4 regions of the Alteromonas sp. 38 genome follow, and region 3 is predicted to be linked to each of the others. Evidence: predicted binding sites of a transcription regulator. Region 3 holds the regulator's gene; each other region holds the start of a gene.
What was found. The regulator sigma-54, encoded in region 3, starts transcription at its own class of promoters, with help from an activator protein. The targets are predictions, from matches to a motif close to GTTGGCACGNNNNTNGNNT.
Positions count from the first base shown of each region.

Region 1: a site for sigma-54 is predicted at 1,783-1,801, ahead of FLAVO9R_RS04815 (flagellar basal body rod protein FlgF). Genes of this name have one in related genera too.
Region 2: a site for sigma-54 is predicted at 3,246-3,264, ahead of FLAVO9R_RS19640 (glucan biosynthesis protein). Genes of this name have one in related genera too.
Region 4: a site for sigma-54 is predicted at 1,321-1,339, ahead of flgB (flagellar basal body rod protein FlgB). Genes of this name have one in related genera too.

Region 1 is NZ_LR733300.1:1,130,980-1,136,075, forward strand. It holds gene flgD (flagellar hook assembly protein FlgD) at 1-322, shown strand, start outside; gene flgE (flagellar hook protein FlgE) at 337-1,713, shown strand; gene FLAVO9R_RS04815 (flagellar basal body rod protein FlgF) at 1,839-2,582, shown strand; gene flgG (flagellar basal-body rod protein FlgG) at 2,631-3,419, shown strand; gene flgH (flagellar basal body L-ring protein FlgH) at 3,431-4,111, shown strand; gene FLAVO9R_RS04830 (flagellar basal body P-ring protein FlgI) at 4,132-5,096, shown strand, end outside.
Region 2 is NZ_LR733300.1:4,551,143-4,556,238, reverse strand. It holds gene FLAVO9R_RS19665 (ATP-binding cassette domain-containing protein) at 1-278, shown strand, start outside; gene FLAVO9R_RS19660 (TIGR02444 family protein) at 265-780, shown strand; gene FLAVO9R_RS19655 (hydrolase) at 799-1,827, shown strand; gene FLAVO9R_RS19650 (YheU family protein) at 1,910-2,152, shown strand; gene FLAVO9R_RS19645 (outer membrane beta-barrel protein) at 2,262-2,822, opposite strand; gene FLAVO9R_RS19640 (glucan biosynthesis protein) at 3,433-5,096, shown strand, end outside; gene mdoH (glucans biosynthesis glucosyltransferase MdoH) at 5,093-5,096, shown strand, end outside.
Region 3 is NZ_LR733300.1:833,269-838,364, reverse strand. It holds gene lptC (LPS export ABC transporter periplasmic protein LptC) at 1-427, shown strand, start outside; gene lptA (lipopolysaccharide transport periplasmic protein LptA) at 396-959, shown strand; gene lptB (LPS export ABC transporter ATP-binding protein) at 962-1,687, shown strand; gene FLAVO9R_RS03560 (RNA polymerase factor sigma-54) at 1,763-3,247, shown strand; gene hpf (ribosome hibernation promoting factor) at 3,277-3,564, shown strand; gene ptsN (PTS IIA-like nitrogen regulatory protein PtsN) at 3,573-4,016, shown strand; gene rapZ (RNase adapter RapZ) at 4,055-4,900, shown strand; gene FLAVO9R_RS03540 (HPr family phosphocarrier protein) at 4,900-5,096, shown strand, end outside.
Region 4 is NZ_LR733300.1:1,125,870-1,130,965, reverse strand. It holds gene flgD (flagellar hook assembly protein FlgD) at 1-354, opposite strand, end outside; gene flgC (flagellar basal body rod protein FlgC) at 386-808, opposite strand; gene flgB (flagellar basal body rod protein FlgB) at 811-1,242, opposite strand; gene FLAVO9R_RS04790 (CheR family methyltransferase) at 1,421-2,251, opposite strand; gene FLAVO9R_RS04785 (chemotaxis protein CheV) at 2,266-3,195, opposite strand; gene flgA (flagellar basal body P-ring formation chaperone FlgA) at 3,404-4,126, shown strand; gene flgM (flagellar biosynthesis anti-sigma factor FlgM) at 4,230-4,562, shown strand; gene flgN (flagellar export chaperone FlgN) at 4,573-5,001, shown strand.

The DNA of each region.
Region 1 (5,096 bases), 300 kb from region 3:
TGAGCAGAGCGTACAAAACATGACGATCACTGTTGAAAATCAATACGGTGAAGTGATTAAGACCATTGATGCTGGCACACAAGCCGCTGGCAACATTCAATTTGAATGGGATGGCAAGGATACCCAAGGCAACGATATGCCAGCGGGCGACTACGTAATCAGTGCTACAGGCGAAATAAATGGTGAAGGCGTTCAATTGAATACAGCCATTAATCGTCATGTAGGAAGTGTTAGTTTGGCCGGCAGCGGTCAGGGCGTCATTTTAAATTTAGATGGCGAAGTCAGCATTAGTCTTGACGACGTTATTCAAATCGGCAGTTAGCAGGAGAAAGAAGCATGTCTTTTAATATTGCACTAAGTGGCGTAGCTGCCGCACAAAAAGATTTAGATGTAACCGCGAATAACATCGCAAACGTGAATACTGTTGGCTTTAAAGAGTCTCGCGCTGAATTCGGCGACGTGTACGCCACATCACTTTTGGCTGGCAGTAAGACCAAAGTGGGCGACGGTGTTTTGACACAAGATGTAGCCCAGCAGTTTTCTCAAGGTAGCTTACAGTTCACCAATACAGCACTTGATTTAGCGATCACTGGGAACGGCTTTTTTGCCACCGTTCCTGATGAAACCTCACGAGATTTCTCGTTTACCCGAGCTGGCCAGTTTAAGTTAGATGATGACAATTACGTGGTTAACAGTAACGGCGACTTACTTTTAGGTTTTCCCGTTAACTCAGACTCTACCAGTTCGTCAGTTGCATTGAGTACCACTGAGCCAGTACAAATTCCAGATTCGTCAGGGTCTCCAGCTCAAACCTCAGAAGTTGATATTCGTATGAACTTACCTGCGGGTGATCAGGGCTTAGACCCTGCTGCATTCGACCCGGAAGATCCACTTACCTATAACGCGGCAACCTCGGTAACGGTTTATGACTCACTAGGCGACAGCCACGTGATGACCTATTACTTCGTTAAAGATGTGGCGGCAGACAACGAATGGTATGTGGCTACAGCGGTTGACGATCAACTTACTGATTTAGTGAATTCTACCGGTACAGATTCCGATCCTACAACAGCGGTAAACTCATTGGGTACTAACACAGGTAACGGCGTTACAGCCGCTAAACTCGTGTTTTCTCAAGGTGGTGACTTTATTGGTATTGAATCGCCAGATGGCATTCAAACTACCGATTATAAGTTAACTACTGAAGCGCTTGGTTCAGCCTTATCAAATGGTGCAGATGCAACGCAGCAAATTGGCATTGATTTTAACCTAGAGCCTAGCGGAGCCACTACTGTTGAGCCTACGCAATACGCATCAGCATTCGAAGTTACGTCATTAGAGCAAGATGGTTTGCCTGTTGGTCGTTTGACCGGTATCGATATTGGCCCAGATGGCTTGGTTCGAGCGACTTTCTCAAATGGTACTTCTGAGCCAATTGTGCGAGTGGCCCTAGTGAGGTTTGCCAATGAGCAAGGCTTAACACAGCAAAGCAGCACGGAATGGAAAGAAAGCATTCTATCTGGTGAAGCATTAGCGGGTGAAGCGACTACGGGTACTTTTGGTGAAATTAACTCATCAGCCCTAGAGCAAGCTAACGTTAACCTTACCACTGAACTAATCGATATGATTATTGCACAGCGGAACTTCCAGGCGAACTCTCGAGCGCTTGAAGTGAACAACTCACTGAACCAGACTATCCTGAACATCCGATAAGCAGTGATGTTTAAGTAAAAAAACCGCAACATAGTTGCGGTTTTTTTGTATCCACTTCGATTTGTGCATGTTGGCACTGGGATTGCAAAACCTGTATATGGTTTAACCAGAGTCAAAAGTCAGTCATGGACAAACTTCTCTACATTGCTGCCAGTGGTGCATCTCAAGACCTTTTAGGTACGGGGTTACGTGCCAATAACTTGGCTAACGCGCAAACAACTGGGTTTAGAGCTCAGTTAGAACAGGCAAGGTCAATGCCTGCCTACGGCGAAGGTTTGCCGTCTCGCGTTTTTTCAATGACCGAAAGTCCGTCAAACAACTATGAGTCGGGCCCTATGATTCAAACGGGTCGTGATTTAGACGTTGCTATACAAGGCGATGGCTGGTTTGCCGTTCAAGACGATAATGGGCAAGAAGCTTATTCTCGTGACGGTAACTTCAAGTTAGGTGACGACGGTATTTTGACAGATGTGCACAATCGCCCCGTTTTAGGTGATAACGGTCCAATCTTTCTTCCTGTGCCCCTAGATAATCTAGATATTGGTATGGACGGTACGTTGTCAATGAGACAGCTTGGCGCGCCAGAAAATGTGATTGAAGATGTTGGCCGGCTGAAATTGGTTAAGCCGAACTATGCCGATATGGAACGAGGCACTGATGGTTTATTTAGAATGGAAGACGGCACGGTAGCTCCAGCAAACGCTGGTGTGAAAGTGATGTCTGGCATGTTGGAAGGCTCGAATGTTAATGCCGTTGACGAAATGGTCAATATGATAAGCCTTCAGCGCCACTATGAGCTTCAAGTGAAGATGATGAAGCAAGCTGATGAGCTAGATACTCGCGGCAACCAATTACTGCGCATTCTCTAGAATAGTTAACAATTTCGTTATACGAACTTTAAAGGTTAGGAGGTCGCCATGCACCCAGCATTGTGGATAAGTAAAACAGGTCTTGATGCCGCACAAACAGATGTGGCGGTGGTATCGAACAACCTGGCTAACGCATCAACGGTAGGTTTTAAAAAAGACAGAGCAATTTTTGAAGACTTGCTTTATCAGAATATAAACCAACCTGGTGGCCGCTCATCAGCTGATACCGAATTACCTTCTGGCCTTATGTTAGGTTCTGGTTCAAAGGTAGTATCAACACAAAAAGCACATACCCAAGGCAACTTGCTAACCACAGATAATGCGTTAGATATGTCTATTCAGGGGCGAGGCTACTTTGAGATTTTGCAGCCTGACGGCACCATTGCCTACTCAAGAAATGGTCAGTTTTCAATGAACGACCAAGGTCAGATAGTGACTTCTGGCGCGGGTTTTTTACTCCAACCTGAAGTGGCTATTCCGGAAGATGCGCAGCAAATCACGATTTCACAAGACGGTGAAATTAGCGTGTCAATTCGTGGTCAAGCAGAGCCGCAAGTGCTTGGGCAAATGAACTTATCAGACTTCATTAACCCTACGGGTCTACAACCTATTGGGCAGAACCTATACGTTGAAACCGCATCAAGTGGCGCGCCCATTCAAGGTGTACCAGGCCTTCAAGGTATAGGCACGATTGCACAAGGTACGTTAGAAACCTCTAACGTGAATGTGACCGAAGAGCTGGTTAATTTGATTGAAAGTCAACGTTTGTACGAGATGAACTCGAAAGTGATTTCATCTGTGGATCAGATGCTTGGACAAGTCATTCAGCAACTTTAGTGAGTAATGTTATGCGAATTATCGGACTCTTCCTTTCAGTGGCAATATTGGCAGGTTGTGCAAGCACTAACCAGCCACCGGTTCAAGCAAACGACCCGTCGTTTGCTCCAGTGGTACCTGATTATCCTCGTGAGAAGATTGTAGAAGATGGTTCGCTGTTCCGCTCTTACATGGCCAATAGCTTGTATTCAGATATGACGGCTAGACGGGTTGGCGACATTATTACTATCACGTTAAGTGAAAATACTAACGCGAGTAAATCTGCTGGCACGTCGACATCAAAAGATACCACGGTAGATTTAGACACGATCACTGGATTAGGTGGCCAGGCGTTAAATATTGGCGGGCAATCGGTTCAGCTTGGCGTAAGTTCGTCAAACGACTTTGCAGGGGATGCAGCGACAAACCAAAGTAACAGTTTATCGGGAAATATCTCTGTCACCGTAGTTGAAGTGCTACCCAATGACAATTTGGTCATTCGCGGTGAAAAGTGGCTTACCTTAAATCATGGCGACGAATACATCCGTTTGACGGGCATCATTCGCTTATCTGATATTAGCCCCGAAAATGAAGTGCTATCGACAAAAATAGCGAATGCCAGAATTCAATACAGCGGAACGGGCTCTTTTGCCAGTGCGCAAGAGAAAGGCTGGCTTACGAAGTTTTTCACATCATCATGGTGGCCGCTTTAAGCGGGGCTAGGAGAATCATTATGCGTTTGTTTTCAGTAGTTATTATCGCATTTACATTGGTATTGTCAGGCAATACCAATGCACAACGCATTAAAGACTTAGCAAGTATCCAAGGGGTGAGAAGCAACCAATTAGTAGGCTATGGCCTAGTGGTAGGCTTACCCGGCACCGGTGAGCAAAGCCCTTTCACTGAGCAAAGCTTTCGTACCATGCTAAGTAACTTCGGCATAAGTTTAGATTCCAACACCAAACCTAAAATTAAGAATGTTGCAGCCGTGGCTGTACACGCAGAACTGCCGGCTTTTACTAAACCAGGACAAACCATTGATATTACTGTGTCGTCAGTAGGCGAAGCGAGTAGCTTGCAAGGCGGTACGCTGTTACAGACATTTCTTCGCGGTGTAGATGGCAAAGTGTATGCAGTTGCGCAAGGTAGTTTGGTAGTAAGTGGCTTTGGCGCACAAGGCGGCGATGGTTCGCGAATTGTGGTGAATACGCCGACCGTAGGCCGTATTCCTAACGGCGCTATGGTAGAGCAAACCGTCCCTAGCGGTTTTGCCAATGGCGACTCATTAACATTGAACTTGCATTACCCTGACTTTTCAACAGCAAAAGCCTTAGCTGATGTGATTAACGAGCGATTGGGTGCACAGCCAGAAAAAGGTTATTCCATCGCTACGCCCATTGATGCCGCGTCGGTACGTGTATCGGCACCAAGAGATGTTGGTCAGCGAGTGGGCTTTTTGGCCACACTGGAAAATTTCGAATTTACACCAGCTGATGCCCCTGCGCGGGTTGTCATCAATAGCCGCACAGGCACCATTGTGATTGGTCGAGACGTGCGATTACTACCTGCCGCTATAACCCATGGCGGGTTAACTGTGACGATTTCAGAAAACCAACAAGTTACTCAACCCAATGCGTTTGCGGACGGCGAAACGGTAGTTACCACACAGTCGATTGTTGATGTGGATTTATCTGATAG
Region 2 (5,096 bases), 3.7 Mb from region 3:
AAAAGCGCCGAGAAGCAGAGTTTAGAAAGCAAGTTGCTCCACTGAAAAAAGCCTTAGAGAAGCACGAAAAGGCCATGGACAAATGTTCAGGCGAGCTGAAAACCCTTGAAGCATCATTATCAGACACAAGTTTATATAACGATGATAAAAAAGCCGAACTTATGCAATTGTTAGATAAACAGGCAAAGCTCACTCAGCAGCTTGAAGAAGAAGAGATGCAGTGGCTTGATGCTCAGGAGCAAATGGAGGCGCAGCGCGCAAGTTATGAAGCACAATAATGCTATTGTAAATGCAGAGGATTTTTGGCAGTACGCAGGCAGTCGCTATGGTACAGGCGATGTAGCGCCACTTGCCATTTTGTTGCAAGACCGCCATGGTGTGAACGTAAACATACTTTTGCTGATATGTTGGTGTATTGAGCACGGCTTCATTATTAATTTGCCTCAGTTAAACGCGGTTATCAGCGCCGTTGAAGCATCAGAACACGTCCTTAAGCAACATCGGCTTGAGCGAAAGCAAGCGAAGCAAGATGCAAACTACCAGAAAGCTTTAGCGAGATACAATCAGCTAAAAGATGACGAGTTAGCATTAGAAAAAACGCAACAAGCTATTATTGTAGAAACGGTAAACAGCCTTGGCTTAGCGTCTTTACCTTCAGGCGCCTCTGGTCAGTCGGGTGTGTTCAATGCTTCTATCGCTGCACTTATTAATGCGTATGGGCTAAGAGAAAAACAAGAAGCCCGCAAGTTAATCAGCCAGTTACTAAAGCATTTGTCGTAGAAAAAATAAGAAAACAGCATGAGCAAAATCGCGTTATCGCATGGAAAGATTATAAAAAGCAGCTTTCGGGTACCAAGTTGGGCAAAGAACCGTCATGTTCAAACTATATGGCCACGCTTCATTCAAAAACGCTTACCGCTAAAATACAGCATGGAACGCCTAACATTGCCAGATGACGATTTTGTCGACGTTGCATGGGGGCCAAAGCCCGCAGAGCCTTCGGGGATTATTGTGATGTTCCATGGCCTTGAAGGCAGCATTCGCTCACATTACGCCAACGATATGATGGCCAATTTATCCGTGAATGGCTGGCAAGTGGTGATGATGCACTATCGTGGCTGTAGCGGTGTTCCGAACCTAAAGCCAAGAGGCTACCATTCTGGCGAGACTGGCGATCCGAGCTTTTTTCTTGATTGGCTAAACCAAAAATTCCCCCAACTTCCTAAAGTTGCTGTAGGCTTTTCGCTTGGTGGCAACATGCTGTTAAAGCTACTTGGCGAGAACCCCGCGCAAAAATGGTTGAACGCGGCTATTGCTATATCGTCACCATTGAAGTTGTCGGAGTGTGCCAAATCAATTAACCACGGTTTCTCGCGGGTGTATCAGAAATACCTTTTATCGAGCATAAAAACCACGCTACAAAAGAAGATGTCGTTTATCGATTATCGTAAACTTATTCAGTTAACAGGCGATGATGTTGATGGCATTACCAGCTTTGCGCAATTTGACGAGAAAGTCACTGCACCCTTGCATGGTTTCGAAGACGCGAACGACTATTACGAGAAATGCAGTGCGTACCACTTCTTGAGCGCTATTCATTGCCCTACGCTTGTATTGCACAGTATTGACGACCCCTTTATGAACCATTTAGTGGTGCCTAAAGAAGAAGAGTTAGCACGCAATGTTACCCTTGAACTCAGTGAGCGTGGTGGCCATGTTGGCTTTATGCAAGGTTCGGTGTTTAGCCCTAAAGTGTGGCTGCATGAAAGGGTAAAAAGGTACGTTAGCGATGTACTGCCCATTAACCCCACCACGCCCTACGTGTAAGTTTCCTATCTTGTTTGCACGTTAGCTGGCTTTATCTCATGCTTAATCGTTAGCGTGAGCTCACTTTTTTCTGGAGGCAGAGATGATAATTCCAATCGACGCGGTTGATACCGAAACCCTACACAGTTTAGTGGAAGCATTTGTGCTGCGAGAAGGCACAGAATACGGCGCTGAAGACGTCACTATGGAAACCAAAGTGACACAAGTATTAGATGCGCTTAAAAGTGGTGAGGCCGTGCTAGTGTATTCAGAGCTTCACGAGAGCGTGGATATCAGACCAAAAGGCGATGTGACATCCCAAAGTGAGTCTGCTGAAGAAGAGTAGGTATACGTGCAGCTTAAAACAGAGCTTATACGTAAATTGAAGAATAAAAAAAGCCGGGCGAGTGACCCGGCTACCTTTCATCAGGAGAGCATCCCAAAACGAGAAAGGTTTAGAAACTGTAGCGTGCAGTTACCTGCATGATGTCTAAGTCATCCATAAGCTTGTAGTTGGCACCCACGGCCCATTGAGGGGTGATATAATAGTTCGCGCCTACTTTGAACGTGGCATCGCCATCTTCAACGTCGTAGTAGCCTACTTCACCTAGAAGCTCAACTTGCTCAGTCACCATAGAACGAACACCAGCATTCACACTGTAGCCCGTCTCATCATCGAAATCGCCATCGATGCGCTCAAAGTTGGCGCCGAAATATGCATCGGTAGTGGCGTTAAGTGGCATTCTGTAACCAGCACCTAGGGTTAGCATATCGAAATCGAAGCTGCCTTCTTCAAAGTTGCTGTATTCACCGTTTAAGTAAATGTTGCTGTTTAATAGATATTTGCTGCTTAGTACGAAACCATCGGGTTCGAACGATTCGTTATCGTCAAAATCCATCTTGCTATAGCCACCTTCTACATAACGCCAGTCTGGAGACTCAGCTAACGTTGCAAAAGAAGCAACAGAGGCTGCGGTAGTGGTAAGTGCTGTCAGTAAAGTGATTGCTTTACGCATTGAAAAAACTCCTATTTATCGCAGAAAGAAAAAATACCTGCGTTTCAAATTTTGCGAACCTGTGCATCGTAATATGCAAACAAATATCGCGAATTCCATTGTTAAATCTGAAGTTTGTTTTGCAAAGGGTTTGCCAATTACGTTATGGGTTGATGGTTTAACAGACGATTTTTCTATAACTAACAGAAAGATAGTGGTTTTTAGCTGCGAGTGCATTCTCTTACCGAAACAGGTTTATCAAACAGCGTTGATTATCTGAACAACAAAATCCGCTAAATGTGTATCTAAAAAACAACACTATATCCTTTCGTCTAATGGCTGGTACGTTTTTACACAGTGGAAGATGGCCCTCCAATTCAAAAATAACTTTTGTAAATGTTTGAAAATAAGGCGATTGATGGTTTTTCAACCCCTTTTCAATAAGTTGGATCATTCTTTGCAATTGCTCTTATGAGTTCAAGCGCGGTTAATTCGCTACCCAGTTCTTCTTCCTTTTATGGGGCAGCGAGGTTCCTATCAAAATAAGCACCTTTGGGCATTCATCTATGGAGTTAGCAGGTGACTTTTTTGAACGCGTTCTGGCATAGCCCTAATTCATGGAGATAACGACATGCAGCAAGAGTATAAACAAGACCGCTTTGATGGCGTGACGAGTGTCAGTAAAGTAACCAAGCGAGGCCTCATGTCACTTTACTCTCGCGTTGCGGTTGTGATGGCCTGTGTGTTGTCATTATTAGTCGCACCAGTGATTAATGCTGAAGAGGTGAGTAATAGCAACGAACCTCGTGATGCATCCCCTATTCTTCAATCTGTTATCGATGCCGCAAAAGCGTCTGCTGAGCAAGGTTATGAGCAAAACGATCATGGTCTCGATGAAGGGTTAAAATCAATTGATTATCAAACTTATCGCGCTATTCGCTTTAATCCTGAGAAAAGCTTATGGGACGGCAAAAACGACTACGAAGTACAGTTTTTTCACCCCGGCTTTCTCTATCAATTGCCTGTGACAGTTCACACGATTGATGAATTCAATAGCGCTCAGCGCATTCCCTTCACTAGCGACATGTTTCGCTATGACGACAAAGCAGCGCCGTTAGCAGGGCTGACTAACGATAAAACGGGGTTTGCAGGCTTTCGCGTTCATTACCCATTGAAAAATGAAGTATACAAAGATGAGTTTGCCGTATTTTTAGGGGCGTCTTATTTTCGTTTAGTGGGTAAGAATCAAGTGTATGGTATTTCTGCTCGCGGGCTTGCCATTGATACTGCCCTCACGAAAGGGGAAGAATTTCCTCACTTTACTGAATTTTGGCTTATTGAGCCTAAAGAAGGCCAGCCTATTACGATTTACGCACGACTGGAAAGTCCGTCAGTGGCTGGAGCGTACAAGTTTGTTATTGAGCCCGGCATTGATACAAAGGTTGATGTGCAAAGCTGGTTGTTTGCCCGCGAAGATGTAGAAAAACTAGGTGTCGCCCCTTTTACCAGTATGTTTCTTTATGGCGAAAACAGTGAAAAGCGTCCAGATGACTACCGTCCTGAAGTACATGACAGCGATGGCGTGTTAATGGTGACGCATGCCGATGAAGAGATTTGGCGTCCGCTGACTAACCCGGCAAGGCTACAAATTACCTCGTTGAGTGACAGTGCACCGAAAGGCTTTGGCATGTTGCAGCGCGATGGTGAGTGGGGAAGCTACTTGGATGCTGAAGCAAACTATCATATTCGCCCAGGTCTTTGGGTAACCCCTACTGAGGGGTTCGAGAAAGGCCGGTTAGAGGTGGTAGAAATACCGACTAACTCAGAAACGCACGACAATATTGTAGCCTACTGGGTGCCTGAAGCACCGTTACGTAGTGGTGAATCTCGCTATTTTGCGTACACCTTAAAAACGGTAGAGCGAAACGCATTTGTTAGCGAGTTGGCCACTGTTATTCGCACACGCCAAGGCAAACCGTCGTTACCTGGTGAGAAAGTAAAAGATGAAGCGAAGCAGACTCAGCGCCGCTTTATTGTTGACTTCGCTTCACCTGATATGGATTCGACCGAAATGTCAGCTAATGAAAACACGGCTACAAGCGTTAACCCAGACGCTACCAAGCTTATTGTGCAAGGTAGCAATGGTGCAATTTCTCAGCAGCGCCTTTACCCCGCTAATGAAGGGAAAGAGTGGCGTGCTACTTTTCTTCTTAAGCCTAAAGACAAAAGCACGGTAGATATGCGTGCTTATATCGAGCTAGATGGCAAACGTATCAGTGAGGTTTGGAATTATGT
Region 3 (5,096 bases):
AAACTTAACGACCACCTTATATAATCAAGACGGCCAATTAAATCACAAAGTATTTGCGGCATCGATGGAACATTACGACCAATTGGGCTTTGTTTTATTCCAAAAGCCCAGATATACATTATATACCGACGACGCACAGTCACCGTGGGAAGTCACCGCAACAGAAGGTACTTTGTACAATAACGAATTGATACAGCTAGAAAATAATGTCGTTATTGAAAACCAAAGTGTCGATGACTTTGTAAGGACAATACGTACAGCGTTTATAGAGATAAACCTGTACACTAAGCAAATGACATCTGATCAGCCCGTGGAAATACGTGGCTTACAATATGTGATTAACAGCAATGGGTTTAACGCCAACTTGCGTACCCAGGAATACGAGTTAATAGACCATGTACAAACCATTTATTCGCCTAGCCACTAAAGCATTAGCGACCAGCCTCGCTGTTAGCCTTTTCTCTACTGTGGCTTTAGCGGCTGAAAGCGACTTCAACAAACCGATTAAAGTTGACTCTAAATCGCAATTTGTTGACGGTAAAAACAAAACTTCATTGTTTAAAGATGATGTACGAATTACCCAAGGTTCTTTGGTGATAAATGCCGATGAAGTTGAGGTTATTGCCAGCGAAGGAGATGGACGAGAGATATTTGTTGCTCGCGGCAAACCTGCCAGCTACTCGCAAAAATTAGAAGATGGCGCCCCCGTTACCGCCAAAGCCAACGAAATACGCTATGAAGTGGTAAATCGAACTATTTCTTTACAAGGGAATGCAGAGCTACAGCAAGATACCAGCAAAGTACAAGGCGACAAGATTACTTTCGACATGGTCACGGAACAATTGCTTGCAACAGGCGGCGAAGACGGTGAAGGTGGTAGAGTAACTACGGTATTTACGCCTGAGGCAATACGTAAAGCGTCATCGAATAACGAAGGCGATAAGGCGGACGGCAACTAATCATGGCAACGTTGAGCGCACAGAGTCTTGCAAAGGCGTATAAAGCCCGTCAAGTGGTTCGCGATGTAAGCTTATCAGTTTCGACTGGGCAAATCGTTGGATTACTCGGCCCCAATGGTGCCGGTAAAACCACAACTTTTTACATGATTGTAGGCTTAGTACCCCTTGATAAGGGCAAAATCAGTATTGATGACAGCGAATTAACCCATGAGCCCATGCACGAGCGTGCACGACGCGGAATTGGGTATTTACCGCAAGAGGCCTCAATTTTTAGAAAATTGACGGTGTTTGAGAACATCATGGCTATCTTACAGACCCGTAAAGGGTTGAGTTCAGCGGAACAAGAACAAGAAGCCGATGCGCTACTTGATGAATTTAATATCAACCATATACGTAATAGTACGGGTATGAGTTTATCCGGTGGTGAACGTCGCCGGGTAGAAATCGCGCGAGCATTAGCCGCTGATCCGCAATTTATTTTGCTTGATGAGCCATTTGCTGGTGTTGATCCTATATCGGTTAATGATATAAAGAAGATCATTCAACATCTTCGTGACAGAGGAATTGGAATCCTCATCACCGATCACAACGTAAGAGAAACACTGGATGTGTGTGAGAAAGCGTATATTGTGAGCCAAGGCGAACTCATCGCGCAAGGGACAGCAGAACAAGTTTTAAGTAATCAGAAAGTAAGGGATGTATACCTAGGAGAACAATTCAGGCTATAGTTACTGTAACCGAATTGTCATTTTCAGTTTTAAGCACGGGTATATTCACAACAAGAGTTTAAAAATAAGACGTAGATGAAACCATCTTTACAGCTAAAGTTCAGTCAACAACTTACCATGACACCGCAGTTGCAGCAGGCAATCAAGCTGCTGCAGTTGTCTACGCTCGACCTGCAACAAGAGATTCAGGAAGCACTAGACTCAAACCCACTTTTGGAAGTTGAAGAAGGCGGCGATGACCATCCTGTTGAGAAAAACAACATGGACGGCGACGACCCTTCTGTAGAAGCTGCTCCTACTGCATCTAGCGATTCGTTAGAAGCAGGTGACGCGCTTGAAAAGAACGACCTTCCCGATGAACTGCCAATCGACAGTACGTGGGATGAGTATTACTCGGCCTCTTCTGCTCCCGCCCCTGGTCCATCAAATAATGATGACGACCAACTGTTTCAGGGTGAAACCACCGACAATATTCAAGACCACTTGCTATGGCAAATGCGGTTAACCCCGTTTTCGGATACCGACCGCGCCATTGCTACCGCCATTATCGACTCAATCGATGAATCTGGTTACCTGAACGTCCCCATCGAACAGATTTTAGAATCAGTGAATTCTGACGACGTAGAAGAATTGGTGGAAATGGACGAAGTTGAATGTGTACTCAAACGTATTCAAATGTTCGACCCTATCGGTTCAGGTTCGCGTACACCGCAAGAATGTTTGCTTGTACAGCTTCGCCAGTTCTCAGACGATACGCCATGGCTTGCAGAAGCAAGACAACTTATCAATGAGTACTCGGACCTACTTAGCAGCAAAGACTACCGTACGTTAATGCGCAAGAGCCGTTTGAAAGAAGATCAACTTCGCGAAGCCATGCGCTTACTGCAAACGTTGAATCCTCGTCCAGGTAGTGCATTAATTACCAAAGAACCGGAATACGTTATTCCTGATGTTTCGGTAAACAAGAAGAATGGCCGCTGGGTGGTAGAACTTAACCCCGATAGCTTGCCAAAGTTAAGCGTAAATCAGCAATATGCCGCTATGAGCAGACGCTCTAAAAACAGCAGCGATTCGCAATTTATTCGCTCACATATGCAAGAAGCCAAATGGTTTATAAAAAGCCTTGAATCAAGGAACGACACCTTGATGAAAGTAGCAAACTGTATTGTGCAGCAACAAATGGGCTTTTTCGAGCACGGCCCAGAAATGATGAAACCAATGGTGCTAAATGATGTCGCAGAAATGGTAGATATGCATGAATCCACCATCTCACGTGTCACCACGCAAAAATATATGCATACCCCACGTGGCATATTTGAGTTGAAATATTTCTTCTCTAGTCACGTAGCAACGGAATCTGGTGGTGAGTGTTCATCTACCGCTATTCGCGCACTAATTAAAAAGCTTGTGGCTGCGGAAACGCCCAGCAAGCCATTAAGCGATAGCAAGATTGCTCAATTGTTGGCCGAACAAGGCATCAAAGTTGCCCGGCGGACAATAGCAAAATACCGGGAATCATTATCGATTCCGCCGTCAAACCAACGCAAAAGCCTTATTTAAAGGCCTTGATAATTTAAGGAAGACGAAATATGCAAATCAACCTTACCGGTCATCATGTCGAAATTACTGATTCTTTGCGTAGCTATGTCGATACTAAGTTCAGCAAACTAGAGCGTCACTTTGATCACATATCTAATGTGCATGTCATCCTGAACGTCGAAAAACTTAATCAAAAAGCCGAAGCCACCATGCACCTCAGCGGAGCAGAAGTGTTTGCTTCATCACATAACACCGACATGTATGCGGCGATAGACAGCATGATCGACAAGCTCGACAGGCAAGTTATCAAGCATAAGGAAAAGCTGAAAAAGCACTAAATATTAGTATGGAAATTCAAGCCATAGTAAGTTTGGACCGCACCGAGTGTGCGGTTCAATGTAACAGTAAAAAACGTATTCTAGAGATTATTAGCGACATTGCTGCTAAAAATAATCCCGACATCGATCAGGCCACAGTGTTAAATAGCCTACTCGCCCGTGAACGAATGGGAAGTACGGGTATTGGCAATGGTATTGCATTGCCTCACGGTCGATTACCGGGCTTAGAACACGTTATCGCCATTATTGTAACCAGCAACCCTGCCATCGATTTTGATGCGCTTGACGATCAGCCCGTAGATATATTCTTTGCCCTGTTAGTGCCTGAAGAGAAAACAGAAGGTCACTTACAAACACTTGCTACCGTTGCGGGAAAACTAAGTGATAAAGAAACGGTGAAAGCCATTAGGCGGGCCTCCACCAGTGACGACATTATTACGGCTTTAAGCTAATAAAGCACAGCACCATATTTTAAAAGGGAGAAATGCAGGTGAAACTGATTATTATCAGTGGTCGATCCGGTTCGGGAAAATCAGTTGCACTACGTGCCCTTGAAGATTTAGGCTACTATTGCGTAGATAATATTCCGGTTAACCTTCTCCCTACCCTTACTCATACCGTGGTTGATGAATATGACCAAGTCGCGGTAAGTATCGATGTAAGGAATCTGCCAAAAAATCCAGCGGACTTGGTAGAGATTTTAGATTACCTACCCTCGTCTTGGTCTATGACCATTGTGTATATTGACGCCAGCGACGATGTGTTGGTGAAACGTTTCAGCGAAACCCGCCGATTGCATCCGCTAGCTAAGCTCAACAAATCTTTATCTGAATCGATAAAAGCCGAATCAGACTTACTTGCGCCTATTGTTGAGCGCGCCGATTTGTATATTGATACGGATAAGCTCACAATTCATCAACTCGCAGAGCTTATTCGCGAGCGAATTCTAGGTAAGAAAAGCTCTCGGCTAGTATTGGTCTTTGAATCGTTTGGCTTTAAACACGGCATCCCCAAAGACGCCGACTATGTATTTGACGCCCGCTTTCTCCCCAACCCACATTGGGAGCCCGATTTAAAACACTTAACTGGCTTAGATGCCCCCGTAGAAGTATTTTTAGGTTCCCAGCCTGTTGTAACCAAATTCATTTGGCAAATTCAGAACTTGATAACCACATGGTTACCTCACTTAGAACGCAATAACCGTAGTTATGTCACCATTGCGATTGGTTGTACCGGCGGTCAGCACCGCTCAGTATTTATTGCTCAATCGTTAGCGAAAACCTTTGGCGAAATGCATCCCGATGTACAAATTCGCCACCGCGAGTTAAATCAGTAATGACCATCGAAAAAACACTTACCATAGTCAATAAATTGGGCTTACACGCCCGCGCTGCCACACAGTTGGTTCAGTTAGCCAATCAATTTGATGCAAAAATAGTGTTGGTGAAAGGCGATAAGAAAGCCGATGCTAACAGTGTGCTGGGCTTAATGATGCTGGAAAGCCACCAAGGTGAACAGGTGAACGTTGTGGT
Region 4 (5,096 bases), 290 kb from region 3:
AGATACGCCTGCAGCGTCGCTAGACATGTGCCCTACGTTGCCCTGTACCAACACGTTCTGACCTATCAAGCTTGATGCTTGTAATGCCTGGTTAGATGTCATCGAGGCGGCGAATGACTCGAATTTATCATTCAACTGAGAAATACCATCAGCCATAGTGAATGATGTCATTTGCGCTACCATCTGGTCGTTATCTACGGGTTTAGTAGGATCCTGATTCGCTAATTGCTCGGTTAACATGGCAAAAAAGTCTTCTTGCGAAAGCTGTTGCTCTGTTCCATCGACAACCGGAACCGTCTCTTCTTGCCAGTAGAGTTCGTTGTTCAGGCCAGTGGTGTTGTTAATTGTGGTCACAGTATTTTCCTCACATTACCTACGCGGCAACTTATTGCCCTTGCCCTAGCTGCAATACCCGACGAAATATCTTTTTCGTGGTATCTGCAACCTGAACGTTGGTTTCATAGGCTTTTGATGCCGACATCATATTTGCCATTTCTTCCACGATGTTGACGTTAGGCTTATAGATATAACCTTCTTCGTCAGCCATTGGGTTATGCGGAGCATACTCAACTTGCAATGGTGCATCGCTTTCTACAATTCCCTTAACTTCAACACCCACGCCTTTGGATTGATCGCCCATAGCACGCTGTAACTCTGCGGCAAACACAGGGTGTCTTGCACGGTACGTTTCGTTATAACTACTGCTTACCGAATTCGCGTTGGCAATATTACTTGCGGTTGTGTTTAAACGAACATTCTCAGCTTCCATACCGGTACTGGAAATTGACATCACATTAAATAAGCTCATGATTACTGGCCTCCAGAACTAAGGGCTTTTTTCATACCTTTGACTTTACTGTTAATAAACTCAAGTGTGGCTTGATAGCGTAAACCGTTATCTAAAAAGCGGTTACGTTCTGCCTGTACTTCCACCGTATTACCGTCGCCGGTATCCGGTTGCGTGGGTATGCGGTATTGCATTTCAAAATTTGATGCTACCGACGATACATCGCCACCTATGTGTTTATCGTGCGTTCTTACTAAGCTTCCACCACCCAATTTGTGCTGCCCTTCTTGGGCGCTCATGGCTGACTCCATCGCTTTATTAAAGTCGATGTCTTTAGCTTTATAACCAGGGGTATTGGCGTTCGCTAGGTTTCCAGAGATGACTTCCATTCTGTCGGTGCGTATTGCTAACGCCGACTGATGAAACCCGACTAACTTGTCGAGATTAATGGCCATATTGAAAACTCCTAGCTGAGAAATTCCGTAAATACGTCATGAGTAAACAATGACGAATTATCTGTTATAGGATTTTACTAGCAAGGCAGATGCCAACCTGAAGATTGGCACTGTATAAAAACATAAAAAAACGAGGGGGGAATTGAAAATAATTAAATAAATTCAGCAATTTAAGTAGTTATTTTTTTTGATAATACAAACCAGGATTACATTTAATCATGGCGTAAGTATCACTTGCCGCACTGATAGATTCAGACGCGCCAAGGAAAAGGACACCGGCAGGTTGCAGCTGTCCGGCAATTTGTTGCAGTATCTTTTGTTTTACATCTGCCGAAAAATAAATCAGCACATTGCGGCAAAAAACGATGTCGAAGCGGCCAAGTGCTGCATAGGAGGTTAACAAATTCAAACTTCTGAATGATACCATGTTGCGCACTTCTGGCTTTACCTGCATCTGGCCACTTTCGTGGGATTGGAAGAACATAGCCCTACGTTGTGGCGATAACCCTCTAGCAAGCGAAAGTTCATCGTATAGCCCTTGGCTACACTTGTTTAGCATTTCAGAAGAAAGATCGGTGGCTATAATTTCAACCCCTTGCCTAAGCAATCCAGGTCGCTGTTTTTGAAACTCTAATATCGACATAGCAATAGAGTATGGCTCTTGTCCGGACGAACAAGCTGCACTCCAAATTCTAAGTTTCTGGTTTTTCGTTGCCAGTTGAGGAAGTAAATCGCGTTGTAGCAACTCAAACGGGTAGGTATCTCTAAACCACAATGTTTCGTTCGTGGTCATTGCATCAATGACGCTTTGTAAAAGGCTACGATCGTAACCTTTTACAACCACATCAATCAGCGCATCAGTATTGTCATAGTCATGTTTATATAACAAAGACGCAAGCCTGCTTCTTACCAGATATTGCTTGTTTTCCCCGAGTACTATTCCACATTGTTTCTCGAGGAAGTGCCGAAACTTTTCATAGCTTGTCGGCGACACATTTTTATTATCCAACCCCTACCGCTCCGTTATTCACAATCCGTCATTAACCACTTCTGAACTGCTGTTGCTAGTTCATCGGGGTGAAATTTCGCAATAAAGTCATCCGCTCCCACTTTCTGAACCATCGCTTGGTTGAATACACCGCTTAAAGAAGTATGAAGTACAACATGAAGCTTTTGAAGTTCAGGTGTATTCTTAATTTCAGCTGTAAGGGTGTAACCGTCCATCTCCGGCATTTCTATGTCGGACACTAATACCCCAATTCGCTTGGTGATATCACCATATTCTTCCGCGATTTCCTTCAAGCGGTTTAACGCTTCCAAACCGTTTTTTGCCAGCTCAATTTCTAGCCCGAGCGAGGTTAGCGCTTTTTTAACTTGGTTTCTTGCCACCGCTGAATCATCAGCAATGAAGATAATTTTGTCTTCTTTACCTTCCGTAGTAAGCCCTTCAGCAACATCGGCGCTTACTTCAGCATTTAGTGGTGAAATTTCGTTAAGGATTTTTTCAACGTCGAGAATTTCAATTAACTCGTTTTCAACTTCAGTAACAGCGGTTAAGTAACTTGCTCGGCCTGTCCCCTGTGGAGGCGGCATAATGGCATCCCAGTTAGTGTTAATAATGCGCTCAACAGCGCCCACTAAAAAACCTTGAACAGAACGATTGTATTCAGCAATAACGATAAAAGCGTTTGATAAATCTTCAATACGCTTGCCGCCCGTCGCCATGCTTAAATCGATGACAGAAATAGTTTGCCCACGAATATGTGCTATTCCGCGAACTAGCGAGTTCAACTTCGGCATTGAAGTCAGTGGTGGACACTGGAGCACTTCACGTACTTTAAAGACGTTTATACCAAAGCGTTGACGACCATTAAGCCTGAACAACAATAACTCAAGACGGTTTTGACCAACTAATTGGGTTCGTTGGTTAACCGAGTCTAAAATTCCCGACATATCTCACCTCTTTTTAATACTGGGCATGATCATTGCCTTCACTAAAGAGAATAGACAATATCACTAAATGTATGCAGGTCAAACGACAGAAAAATGACGGTTTCGCTGCATGTACAACTTAATCACGGACGTACGCAAGTTATTGTCTCAACCTAATTTGTCTTATAAGCATAGACAATAACTCAGTAAGTGAACACGAAAAGTGACTATGAAAAATTTAAAAAATGTAAAATCTTGGCTTACAGGAATTCGTCTGCCACTTTTCACTACTATGGCGGCAGTTATTTTAGCGCCTTACAGTTACGCTGAAACGATGCACGATGTGGTGAATAAGGGCGCAGAAGAATACTTGCTGTCGACCCTTAGTATACACGATGAAAACACCGATATTGCGGTAAGCATTGCTGAAGTAGACGAAAGAATTAATATTCCTCAGTGTCCGACGGGATTTCAATTCCACGCATCTGATGAATCTTTGGGCCAATCTTATATTTCTGTGCGGGTAAGTTGCACAAATAATGACTGGTACTTGTTTACCAGCGCCCAAGTGACAAGAACGAAAGAAATTGTGGTTACTTCTGGCGCGGTTAGCCCTGGCACTGTGCTTTCTGCATCTAATCTGACGTTGGCATCCGTAGATATAAAGCGTCTTCGATACAGTGCATTTACCGATGTAGATGCATTGATTGGCGCTCGAATGAAACGTCGAATTGTTGATGGCCAAGCTGTGCAATCAAATATGCTATGCTTTGTGTGCAAGGGCGATAGAATTACCATTCGTGCATCATTGGGTGGGATGGCGGTTAAAACATCTGGAATAGCACAACAAGATGGTGTTATTGGCGATACCATAAAGGTGCTCAATGCCAGTAGCCAAAAGCCCGTGATAGCGGAAGTCGCCAGCGCTCAAGAAGTCGTGGTACACTTGTAGTTCAGCGTGCTAAAAAACTACGTTTTCGTTGTATAAAAACCTAAAGAAAAGAAGGTTTGTGCCGATAACTTGTACAGAGGCGAAAAGGTAGTGGAGAAATATTATGGCAATTAACAATGTAAACAATGGGTTACCCAAAACACCCGTTGATAATACAAAAATTTCGCAACAGAATCAGGCACAGCAGTCGCAACAGCAACAAGCGACGTCTAACAATGCATCTGTTGCTCAAGCACCACGACAAGATTCAGTATCCTTGACTCAGTCTGCACAGCAGTTGAATCAAGTTCAGAAGAAAGGTTCTGAAGCGCCTGTAAATCAGGAAAAAGTCGATCGTCTTAAAAAAGCGATATCAAGTGGTGAATACAAAGTTAACCCTGAAGTGTTAGCGAATAAAATCGCTAAGCTTGAGGGTGAGATTTTTGGCCAAAAATAATTAGGTTTCTATGACTAGTCATCTTTATTCAGCGTTATCACAACAGGTCACTAACTTAGAGGGCCTGTGCTTGATGCTGGAAAAAGAATTACATTTAATTAGCTCACGAGATGCAGAAACCTTGATGAGTCTTTTAGAAGATAAGTCTAAATTACTAGAGTCTATTCAATCTACGGACCAAAAAGTCGAGGCGTTATATCGCCAAACTACAGACGAAACGATTAGTGCAGATGAACAAGGGTTAATGGATAATGCGAAAAGTCTGTTAGAAGACTGTAAGTATAAAACCCAAATCAATCAGAAAGCCGTAGAGCAAGGACAGCTTCGCCTCACACACTTACGGAATCTGATGTTAGAAGTTCGCGCTAAAGAGTCGTTAACCTACGATAAGAAAGGTAAGCCAAATGCAGGCCGTTTAGGTTCAGGTATTAGCGCCTAAGTAATGCACTCGTTACCGAAAGCCCCAATAAAAGCACAAAAAAGCGCGTTTAATACGCGCTTTTTTGTGGGTGCTATTTAGCCATACATCGAAAT